2 regions of the Mesorhizobium sp. B3-2-1 genome follow, and region 1 is predicted to be linked to the other one. Evidence: predicted binding sites of a transcription regulator. Region 1 holds the regulator's gene; the other holds the start of a gene.
What was found. Region 1 encodes LexA, which represses DNA repair genes until DNA is damaged. Its sites were predicted from a motif close to TGTTCNNNNTGTGTTCNG; they were not measured.
Positions count from the first base shown of each region.

Region 2: the regulator LexA is predicted to act here: its motif matches at 2,613-2,630, upstream of FJW08_RS24410 (UvrD-helicase domain-containing protein).

Region 1 covers NZ_VFTI01000002.1:31,965-37,749, forward strand. The annotation lists gene FJW08_RS01965 (ABC transporter substrate-binding protein) at 1-175, opposite strand, end outside; gene FJW08_RS01970 (GntR family transcriptional regulator) at 329-1,102, shown strand; gene lexA (transcriptional repressor LexA) at 1,513-2,256, shown strand; gene FJW08_RS01980 (ComEC/Rec2 family competence protein) at 2,250-4,703, opposite strand; gene gltX (glutamate--tRNA ligase) at 4,807-5,785, shown strand, end outside.
Region 2 covers NZ_VFTI01000027.1:36,243-42,027, forward strand. The annotation lists gene FJW08_RS24405 (glucose/quinate/shikimate family membrane-bound PQQ-dependent dehydrogenase) at 106-2,421, opposite strand; gene FJW08_RS24410 (UvrD-helicase domain-containing protein) at 2,671-5,382, shown strand; gene FJW08_RS24415 (hypothetical protein) at 5,421-5,735, opposite strand.

The DNA of each region.
Region 1 (5,785 bases):
AGCCATTATCCGTCAGCGCCTTCTTGAAGCCGGCTATAGCGGCGTTGAGCTGGGGGTGCTCGCCGAAATTGGCAATGCCGATGCGTATCTGATCGGCAGCGGCAGTACCCGCGCTCACCATCAATGCGCCGGCCAGGAACAAACCCGACAACCAAGCGGATTTCGACTTCAACATCATTTCCTCCCAGATTTGATCAGCGCCGCTTGGAGCGCGGCTACTGCGGCGATCATGGTCAGTCCGCCGGCCCGTGTCAAATATTATATATAATTCTTGCCATGCTCCGACATCATATATAATTTTTCTCTGCCAGACGACGGATGGACCGCGATGCAGGATCAAACCAGCTCCACAAAGACGGAGGCAGCCTATCAGCTGTTGCGGCGCGATATCCTGACCACGCGCCTCATGCCCGGCGCCCCGCTCAAGCTGAGTGCGCTGCGCGGTACCTACGGCGTCGGCTGGACGCCGTTGCGAGAAGCCTTGTCGCGGCTCGAGGCCGAACGCCTAGTCACCGCCATCAGCAATCGCGGCTTTACCGTGGCTCCGGTGTCGCGGGCCGAACTGGAGGATCTGGCGCGCGCCAGGATGGTGGTCGAGATCCCCCTGTTCCTCGAAGCGATGGAGAAAGGCGGCAAGGAGTGGGAGGATGCTGTCGTCACCGCCCACTACCGGCTCTCCCGCTGCAAGACCGCGGTCGACGATCCCTCGGATGCGGCCGTCGACAAATGGGACGAGAACCACGAGGCTTTCCATGCGGCGCTACTGAGCGCCGCCACATGCGACTGGCTGCTGCGTTTCCGCTCGACAATCTCGGATCAGCTGCGCCGGCACCATCGCTTTCTTGGTCTGGCGCCGACATTGCGGGCCGCGGCTGGCCTCAAGGATGGCTATGAAGCGGCGATGAAGGCACTGCGCGAAGCGATTGCGATCGAACACCATACCGCGATCATGGAAGCGGCACTCGATCGTGACGTCGAGCGGGCCAAGGCGCTGATGACGGCGCATATCGGCTACACCCTGCGTGTCTACGTCCACAGCGAAGACAGCGGCGCAACCGAATACGCTGCCCGCGCCGGCAGCTCGAAAGCGAGTTCGGGATGACTTCAGCGCTCCTGCGACGCCTGTTCGCACGCACTTGATCGGGGCCGGCCGGACGCCTGGATCCATCGCTGCCCGAAGCTACGATCGTTGGCGTTTTGATTTCGTTTCGTTCCGCGAATGATGGATCCACAATTTTTACGATCCACCCCCGGAAAAGCCCTCCAAAAGACTGATGCCAAGCCTCGGCGGAGGATGGGCCACAGCCCATTAACCAAAACGATTTCAATGTGCTTGCCGACGGCGGAAAAGGTCGATTGCCGTCCGCTGTCGCGGGCAAAAAACTTCAGATGCCTTAACAAATTCATTAAACTTTAAACGGTTGCGGAACACAACTGGAACAGATAGTGTTTGTTCTGGGTTTGTTTTTCGATTCTGGTTCAGACCTTTCGTTCAATGCCTTGGGGGCCGCCATGCTGACACGCAAGCAACATGAACTGCTGATGTTCATCCACGAACGGCTCAAGGAAAGCGGGATACCGCCCTCCTTCGACGAGATGAAGGAAGCGCTCGATCTTGCCTCCAAGTCGGGGATCCATCGCCTGATCACGGCGCTGGAGGAACGCGGCTTCATTCGCCGGCTGCCCAACCGGGCGCGCGCGCTGGAAGTGCTGCGGCTGCCGGACTCGATCGCGCCGGGCCTCAATGCGGCGAAGAAGTTCTCGCCAAGCGTCATCCAGGGCAGCCTTGGCCAAGGCGGTCTCGGCCGCCAGATCAGGCCGGCGGCGGCGCCTTCTCGCCTGCCGGCGGCCGGTAACGACGACGATGCGGTTTCAGCCGTGTCCATTCCGGTCATGGGCCGTATCGCCGCCGGTGTGCCGATCGATGCCATCCAGCATCAGACGCATTCGATTTCGGTGCCGCCGGACATGATCATGGGCGGCGAGCACTATGCGCTGGAGGTCAAGGGCGACTCGATGATCGAGGCCGGTATCTTCGACGGCGACACGGTCATCATCCGCAATGCCGATACGGCAAGTCCGGGCGAAATCATCGTGGCGCTGGTCGATGAGGAGGAAGCAACGCTGAAGCGGTTTCGCCGCAAGGGCGCTTCGATCGCGCTCGAAGCCGCCAATCCAGCCTACGAAACACGCATCTTCGGGCCAGACAGGGTCAAGGTGCAGGGCAAGCTGGTCGGGCTGATAAGACGCTACTGAACCGGTTTGCCATCGGGTTTGTCAGGCTTTTTATAGGGCGGCAGCCCCCTCGCCTCGCGTGAGAATTTTCGCTGCTCGTGCCAGGGCCGGTATGGTCCGTCGACGGCGAATTCGATCGCAGCCGGGCTCGTGGCCGACTGGGGATCGAAGAAGACGGCGGCACTCCCCTTGCGGGCGAGTTGCCGTTTCGTGACGACGAGAACCAGCGGATTGTGGCAGGCGTCATAGGCGGTAGCGTCATTGACGACGATCAGGTCGGCGAAGGCGCAGGCCTTCCAGGTGTTCTTGCGATCCTCGACATAGGCGATGATTGCGCCGGATGGGTGCCTGGCAAGACACAGGCCTTCGCGGCAATAGAACGGCGATCCCTGCGGCAGGTCGGTGGGACTAGCGATGTCGAATTGCCCGTCCGTCTTGTCGAACATTTCCGGTTTGACGATTGATTCTGAGACCAGGGCGCGTTTCCAGTTTTCGGCTGCGAATTCGTTCGGACGTTCCCGGTTGACGGCCAGTTCGCCATTGCCGATCGGCAATGCGACCAGCCGCGCATCTTCCGAGATCAGCACATCGGGCGTGCGCGTGTGCGACACGGTCAACAGGCCGGCAAGCGCGAATGGCAGCGCGGCAAGCCGCAGCCAGGTCGTCGCCATCGTCGCGATGACCAGCGCGACGGTGACCAGCAGCACGGATTGCTGCGAGATCAGCCCGACCCCATCGATCGGAGAGCGCTCCGATATCCACGCCGATACGGCGATCATCGCCGTCAGGCCCTTGCCCATGAGGTAGAGAGCCGGCCAATCCAACCCGAACGGCATCAGCAACGCGCTGGCGACAGCCAGGAACATCACAACCGATACGATCGGCATGACGGCCAGATTGGCGAACAGGCTGAGCGGCGACACCCGCTGGAAATGCCAGATGGCAAACAGCGCCGTTGCGCTGCCGGCGATGATGGATGTCACGGCCAATCCACCTGTCGCCAAGAGGAACTTTCGCGTCAGGAACCCGGGCAGGGATCGCTTTGGCGGCGGTGGCCTCGTCTTTCCCGCATGGTGGTCGGCCCAGCCGGCATAGGCGCCTACCAAGGCCGCTGTCGCAGCGAACGACATCTGGAAGCTCGGGCCGACGACCTCGTGCGGGGAAACCAGGATGACGGCGATCGCCGAGATCGCCAGGTTGCGCATGGTCAGTGCCGCGCGATCGAACAAGACGGCGGCCAGCATCACCGCCAGCATGATGAAGCTGCGCTCGGCGGCGACGACGACGCCGGAAATGACGAGATAGGCGGCGATAGAGAAAAGTGCGGCGGCGGCCGCGTATTTCTTCACCGGCCGGCGCGCGGAAAAGCCTGGAAACAGCGCGAAGACGCCGCGTAACAGACCCATGATGGTGCCGGCCACCAGCGCCATATGCAGTCCCGAAATGGAGATGATGTGATAGATGCCGGTACGCCGCATCGCTTCGTTGATTTCATTGGGAATGCCGGCGCGCACGCCAACGATCAGCGCCGCCGCGATCTCGCCTTCGGCGCCGCCAATGCTGCCCCTGATATGGTCGGCGATGGCTTCGCGGGCATCTTCGATGCCAGAAAAAAGGCGTGCCGGCAGCGGCATCTCACCGTCGTCGGCGGAGACAACGGTTGGATTGCCGAGAAAGAAGCCGCTGCCGCCGATGCCGGCGAAATAGCTCTCGAAGGAGAAGTCGTAGCTGTCCGGCCGCACCGGACCGGTCGGCGGCAGCAGTTTGGCATAACCTGTGACAAGCGAGCCGGCGGTCATTTCCGGCGGTATCTTGCGTGCCGAAAGCCGGACCCTTTCCGGCGCATAGCGCAGTTTCGGGCGGGCCGTCGAAATCACGTCCATGGTCAGCCGGATGCGGCCGGTCTCCATTTCTTCGATCGAGACCACGCGGCCGGTCAGCTGCGTCGATATCTCCGAGCCCAGCATCCGGGTTCCGGCTCGCCATGTTTCGACCTTCGCCGCGAGCAGGCCAAGCACACACAACAGCACTGCCATGAAACACAGATGGGTTTTCGGCCAAGAGCGGGAGACGAATGCACAGATCGCCGCCAGCATCACGGCAGCGACGGGCCTTGCAAAATCGGGCTCGGACGCCAGCGAAAAGTAGCCGATCGCCCCAACGGCCAGGCAGACCGGCACCAGCAGGAAGGCGATGCCCCGGTCGAGTTCCAGCTCCGCCGCCTTGGCCACGCCGTGACGCAGGCGAGGCAAGGCAATCAGGCCGATTTGCCGGCGCACGCGCACAATCCCGCGCGCGGCGGGAGACGGAGTTGGCGCCGGGCTGTCCGCCTGCGGCGGCTGGATTGCGGGCGCAGCCACGAGCGGCGATGGCAGTGGGATCGCCGGAGGCGTTGTAAACAGGGACCGCTCGCTGACGCCGACAATGGCGCCCTCGCCCCGATCCGAGCCCCGGCCTCGTCCAGTCATCGGGTCTGCCCCTTGCGCCCTCGACACCCTATGCTACATGAACGCGCGACGCGCGAAAGTCCGCGCACTCCGCACCCAGCTTCAGACGTTTTCCGAGAGTTTCATGCCCGACAAGGTCATCACCCGTTTTGCCCCCTCGCCGACCGGCTATCTGCACATCGGCGGCGCACGCACGGCGCTGTTCAACTGGCTCTATGCCAAGCACACCGGCGGCACGATGCTGTTGCGTATCGAGGACACCGATCGCGAGCGCTCGACCGAGGCGGCCACATCAGCCATTCTGGACGGACTGACCTGGCTCGGCCTGTCATGGGACGGTGAAGCGGTCTCCCAATTCGAGCGCGCGCCGCGCCACCGGGAGGTCGCCGAGGAACTGGTGCGGCTGGGCAAGGCCTATTACAGCTACGAGACTTCAGCCGAGCTCGAGGCGATGCGCGAGGCGGCCCGCGCCAAGGGCCTGCCGCCTCGCTATAACGGCCACTGGCGTGACCGCGTCCCGTCGGAGGCGCCCGCCGGCGTCAAGGGCGCCATCCGCATCAAGGCACCGACCGAGGGCGAGACGGTGGTGCAGGACCGGGTCCAGGGCGAGGTGCGCTTCCCCAACAAGGATCTCGACGATTTCATCATCCTGCGCTCGGACGGCAACCCGACCTACATGCATGCCGTCGTCGTCGACGATCACGACATGGGCGTCACCCACATCATCCGTGGCGACGATCACCTGACCAACGCCGCGCGCCAGACCGTGATCTACAACGCCATGGGCTGGGACGTGCCTTCGATGTCGCATATCCCGCTCATCCATGGCGCCGACGGCGCCAAGCTGTCGAAGCGCCATGGCGCGCTGGGCGTCGAGGCCTACCGTGCCATGGGCTATCTGCCGGAGGCGCTGCTCAATTACCTGGCGCGGCTCGGCTGGAGCCATGGCGATGACGAGATCATGTCGATCAAGGACATGATCTCCTGGTTCGATATCGGCGACGTCAACAAGGGCGCGGCGCGCTTTGACTTCGCCAAGCTCGAGGCGCTGAACGGCGTCCATATGCGCCGCATGGCCGATATCGAATTGTTCGACATCTTCA
Region 2 (5,785 bases), on a different contig from region 1:
CCGTCCCTATACGGGGAGAAGTGCCCGGCAGGGCGATGAGGGGCGGCGCCAAAGTTGCCGGAATTGCAAACCTGGCGGATCACCCATCCATCCAGAATCTTGCCCCTATTTCGGCAGCGCGTAGGCCATCACATAGTCGCCCGGCTTGGTGCCAATCGAGCCGTGGCCGCCGGCGACGATGACCACGAACTGGCGCCCGTCCGCGACCGTATAGGTCATCGGCGTCGATTGCCCCCCGGCCGGCAGCCGCGCCCGCCAGAGCTGCTTGCCCGATGTCAGGTCGTAGGCGCGCAGATAGTCGTCGACGGCGGCACCCAGGAAGGCGACACCGCCGGCGGTGATCATCGGCCCGCCAATGCCGGGCACCCCGACCTTCAGCGGCAGCGGCAGCGGCGTCATGTCGTAGACGGTGCCGTTGCGGTGCTTGTAGGCAATCGTACCGGATCGAAGATCGACGCCGGCAACATAGCCCCAGGGCGGCGCCTGGCACGGAATGCCCAGCGGCGACAGGAACGGTCCCATCACCACCGCATAAGGTGCGCCTTCGTTGCGGTTCAGCCCCTGCTCGCTGCCCTTGGCGTCGCCCGGCGGCGGCACATCCGCGCGGGGGATCAGCGTGGATGTGAAGGCGAGATAGGTCGGCATGCCGAACATCACCTGCCGCACCGGATCGACCGCCACGCCACCCCAGTTGAAAGTGCCGAAATTGCCGGGATAGATCAGCGATCCCTGCAGCGAGGGCGGCGTGTAGCGGCCTTCATAGCGCAGTTTGTGGAGCGCGATCCGGCAGGCCAGCTGGTCGAACATGGTGATGCCCCACATATCGGCCTCGGTCAGCGGCGGCGGGTTGAAGGAAAGGTCGGACGCCGGCTGCGTCGGCGATGTGTGGTCGCCCTCGATGGCTCCCCCGGGCGCCGGGACTTCCTTGACCGGGATGACCGGCTCGCCGGTGCGCCGGTCGAGCACATAGAGGTCGCCCTGCTTGGTCGGCCCAACCAGCGCGGGCACCACGGAGCCGTCGGCCTTGGTGATGTCGATCAGGCTCGGCTGCGCCGGCACGTCCATGTCCCAGAGGTCATGGTGCACGGTCTGGCGCACCCATTTCAACTGCCCGGTGTTGAGGTCGAGCGCCGTGATCGACGAGGAGAATTTCTCGACATTGGCGCTGCGACCCGTGCCGAGCTGGTCCGGCGTCTGGTTACCGAGCGGCACGTAGAGCAGGCCGAGCTTCTCGTCGGCGCTCGGCGTCGACCACATGTTGGGCGAGTTGGCGGTGTAGGTCTGGCCGGCCGCCAGCGGCGTCGTCTGGTCCGGATTGCCGGAATCCCAGTTCCACAACAGCTTGCCGGTGCTCGCGTCGTAGGCGCGGATGACGCCGGACGGCTCCTGCGTCGAATAATTGTCGTTGACCGCGCCGCCGACGATGATCTTGCCGCCCGCGATCAGCGGCGCCGAAGTCGAGTAATAATAGCCCGACTTGGGATACGGCATGTTGGCCAACAGATTGAGCGTGCCGGCCTCGGCGAAAGCGGGGCAAACCTGCCCGTTGGCGGCGTCGAGCGCGATCAGCCGCGCATCCGAGGTCGGCAGGTAGACGCGTGCCGCGCAGGGCTGGCCGGCGGCGCCCGCGGCATCGGCATAGTAGGAGACGCCGCGGCAAGTCTGGTGCTGGCGATCCTTGTCGAGCTTGATCTTGGGATCGTAGCGCCACTTCTCCTTGCCGGTCGCCGCATCGACGGCGATGGCGAAATTGTGCGGCGTGCAGATATAGAGCGTGTCGCCAATTTTGAGCGGCGTCACCTGGTAGGTGGTCTCGCCGACATCGTCCGGTCCCTTCACGTCGCCGGTGCGGTAGATCCAGGCCGGCTTCAGGTCGGCGACGTTGTCCGGTGTGATCTGGTCGAGCGGCGAATAGCGCTGGCCGAACTGCGTGCGCCCGTAATAATGCCATTCGCCCGCCGGCACATCGCCGCCGAGATTGGCGTTGGGGATCACCTTGTCGGTATCGAGCGCGCCGGCGATGTCCTTCGGGTCCGCGGTCATCGAATAGCCGGCCACCGCCAGCGATGCCAGCACGGCAAGGATCAGAGGTGCGCGCCCGTCCGGGCCGGCAAGGCCGCGCCGCGCCCACGGCGTCAGCAGCCACAGCGCCACCAGCACGATGATGCCGCCGCGCGGGCCGAGCTCCCACCAGTCGAAGCCGGTTTCCCAGACCGCCCAGGCCAGCGTGCCGAGCACGATCGCCGCATAGAGCCAGAGCGCCGTGGAACGGCGCCGGTAGAGCAGCCAGGCGGTGATCAGGAAGGCGAGGCCGACAATGATGTAGTACCAGCTGCCGCCCAGCGAAGCCAACCAGATACCCCCGGCGCCAAGTGCCAGGCCGATGAGGAAGAGGATGAGGGAGGTGATGGTGACAGCCAAGATGATACTCCTTCGACTGTTGCGCGCATGGTGGCGGCCCTGGGCAACCCGGCATTGCGTGCCGCCCCCTACGCAACTTTCTCCCGACCGCCGCGCCTGTCAAGCGTAGGCCATGGGTCCGCGGCAGCAACCCTCGTTTGTTCACAACGCCGGCTGCCATGTCGCTCGACTGGCCGTATCAGGCACTTTACCGGAACAAAACGTAGACAGTTCTGGTCTTTCGCTGCCGAATCACTACATTCGGGGGCGATGTCCGGCTTTTCCGAAGACATGCCCTTTTTCGACGAACCCGATGCGCGGCCCACGGCCCCGTCGGGCATTGCCGCGCGCGCCATGGCTGCCCGCGGCGGCCAAAACAATGCGCCGGACTATCTCAGGGGGCTTAATCCCGAGCAGCGGCTGGCGGTGGAGACCACCGAAGGCGCGGTTCTGGTGCTGGCCGGCGCCGGCACCGGCAAGACCCGCGTGCTGACCACCCGCATCGCCCACATCCTTGCCACCGGCAAGGCCTTCCCGTCGCAGATCCTGGCCGTGACCTTCACCAACAAGGCCGCGCGCGAGATGAAGCAGCGCATCGGCATCCTGATCGGCGAAGGCAATGTCGAAGGCATGCCGTGGCTCGGCACCTTCCACTCGATCGGCGTGAAGCTGCTGCGCCGCCACGCCGAGCTTGCCGGCCTGAGATCCGACTTCACGATCCTCGACACCGACGACGTCGTGCGGCTGATCAAGCAGCTGATCCAGGCCGAGGGGCTGGACGACAAGCGCTGGCCGGCAAAGCAGTTCGCCCAGATGATCGACGGCTGGAAGAACAAGGGCCAGGGTCCGGCCGACATCGCCGAGGGCGATGCGCGCAGCTTCGCCAACGGCAAGGGCCGCGAGCTCTACAAGGCCTATCAGGAGCGCCTGCAGACGCTGAACGCCTGCGACTTCGGCGACCTGCTCTGCCACCCGATCCGCATCTTCCGCGCCAATCCCGATGTGCTGAAGGACTATCACCGGCGCTTCAAATACATCCTCGTCGACGAGTACCAGGACACCAATACCGCCCAGTACATGTGGCTGCGGCTTTTGGCGCAAAGGCCGCAAGGCAAGCCGATCTCCCCCCTTGAGGGGGAGATGTCCGGCAGGACAGAGGGGGGCGCCTCGCACCGACAGGCCGGCGGGCCAGCGCCCCCCTCTGTCGCCTCCGGCGACATCTCCCCCACATGGGGGGAGATTGGGCGCTCTTCGGCCGAAGCCCGCGCCACCGTAAACATCTGCTGCGTCGGCGACGACGACCAGTCGATCTATGGCTGGCGCGGTGCCGAGGTCGACAACATCCTGCGCTTCGACAAGGATTTTCCCGGCTCCACCATCATCCGGCTGGAGCGCAATTACCGCTCGACCGCGCACATACTGGGCGCCGCCTCCCACCTCATCGCCTATAATGAGGGCCGTTTCGGCAAGACGCTGTTCACTGACCGCAACGATCCGGAAGACGGCAAGGTCAACGTCCATGCCGCTTGGGATTCGGAGGAAGAAGCCCGCGCCATCGGCGAGACCATCGAGGCCTACCAGCGCCAGAAGCATAATTTGAACGACATGGCGATCCTCGTCCGCGCGTCCTTCCAGATGCGCGCCTTCGAGGAGCGCTTCACCACGCTCGGCCTCAACTACCGCGTCATCGGCGGCCCGCGTTTCTACGAGCGCATGGAAATCCGCGACGCGATGGCCTTCTTCCGCGTCGTCGCGCAAGGCGCCGACGACCTCGCCTTCGAGCGCATCGTCAACGTGCCGAAGCGCGGCCTGGGCGAAGCCACCATCCGCCAGATCCACGACACGGCCCGCGCCCTGCGCATCCCGATGCTGGAAGCCGCCGGCAATCTCGCCGAAAGCGACGAACTGAAGCCGAAGCCGCGCGCCGCGTTGCGCGAGGTGGCGGCCAATTTCGAGCGCTGGCAGAAGGCGCTGGAAACGACGCCGCACACCGAGCTCGCCGAGACCATTCTCGAAGAGAGCGGCTACACCGACATGTGGAAGAACGACCGTTCGGTCGAGGCGCCCGGCCGGCTGGAGAATCTGAAGGAACTGATTCGCTCCATGGAGCAGTACGAGTCGCTGCGCTCCTTCCTCGAACATGTCGCGCTGGTCATGGATGCCGAGCAGAACGCCGGACAAGACGCCGTTTCCATCATGACGCTGCACTCGGCCAAGGGCCTCGAATTCGAGACCGTTTTCCTGCCCGGCTGGGAGGAAGGCCTCTTTCCTCACCAGCGCGCGCTGGACGAAGGCGGCCGCTCCGGGCTCGAGGAAGAGCGGCGGCTCGCCTATGTCGGCCTGACGCGGGCCAAGAAGAACCTGCATATCTGGTTCGTCTCCAACCGCCTCATCCACGGCCTTTGGCAATCGACCATCCCGTCGCGCTTCCTCGAGGAACTGCCGGAAGCCCATGTCGAGGTCGCCGAAGCCGGCAATTCCTATGGCGGCTACGGCAATCCCTATGGCGGCGGCTCGTTCGCGTCCGGCCGTGGCGGCGGCCAGGGGGCTGGAAGACAGAACCCGTATGGCGCCTCGCGCTTCGACAATATCGGCGGCAATTCTGGCGGCGGTGAAAAATCCGGCGCCTTCTCAAACACCTATTCGACGCCGGGCTGGCAGCGCGCACAGGCCAACCGCACCGAGGCGACCGACCGCAATTGGGGCACGCGCTCGGGCCATCAGGTCGAACGCATCGGCTATGGCGAAACAGACTCCGGCTACGGCGCCGGCCGCACCAGCGTGAAGGGCCGCACCATCGACGGCGAACTGGTCGCCAAATCCGTCTCCGACACGCCGTCGGCCTTCAACGTCGGCGACCGCGTCTTCCACCAGAAATTCGGCAACGGCAATATTTCAGCCATCGAAGGCAACAAGCTGACCATCGACTTCGACAAGGCCGGCCAGAAGCGCGTGCTGGACGGGTTTGTGGTGGGGGTGTGAGTTGAATGCGGCTGGCCTCGCAAAGCTGGCTTTCCGCCTCAATCCACCTTCTTCTCGCCCTTCTCCCCAGCCTTCACGATATCCCCTGTCGTAAACAGGATTTCCTTCAGTTCCACGCGCCAGTCCGTCTTCTGGCGCAGCAGGAATTCGAGGTCCATGCCGAAATGCTTGAACTCCTCGCTCTGCGCGTTCTTCATGATCGCCTTGGCCTGCGGGTCCTTCTCCACCGACATGCGCTGTTCGTACCAGCTGATCGCTTCCGCCTCCTCGATCAGCGAGGTGATCATGCGGGCAAAGGTCCGCACTTGCTGCGACAGTTCTTCCGGCGGTTCGTGATACTGGTCGAAACCCATGTCGTCCTCCCTCAACGGCTCGCAAATGGAGCCAGGCATTGGCCCGCTTC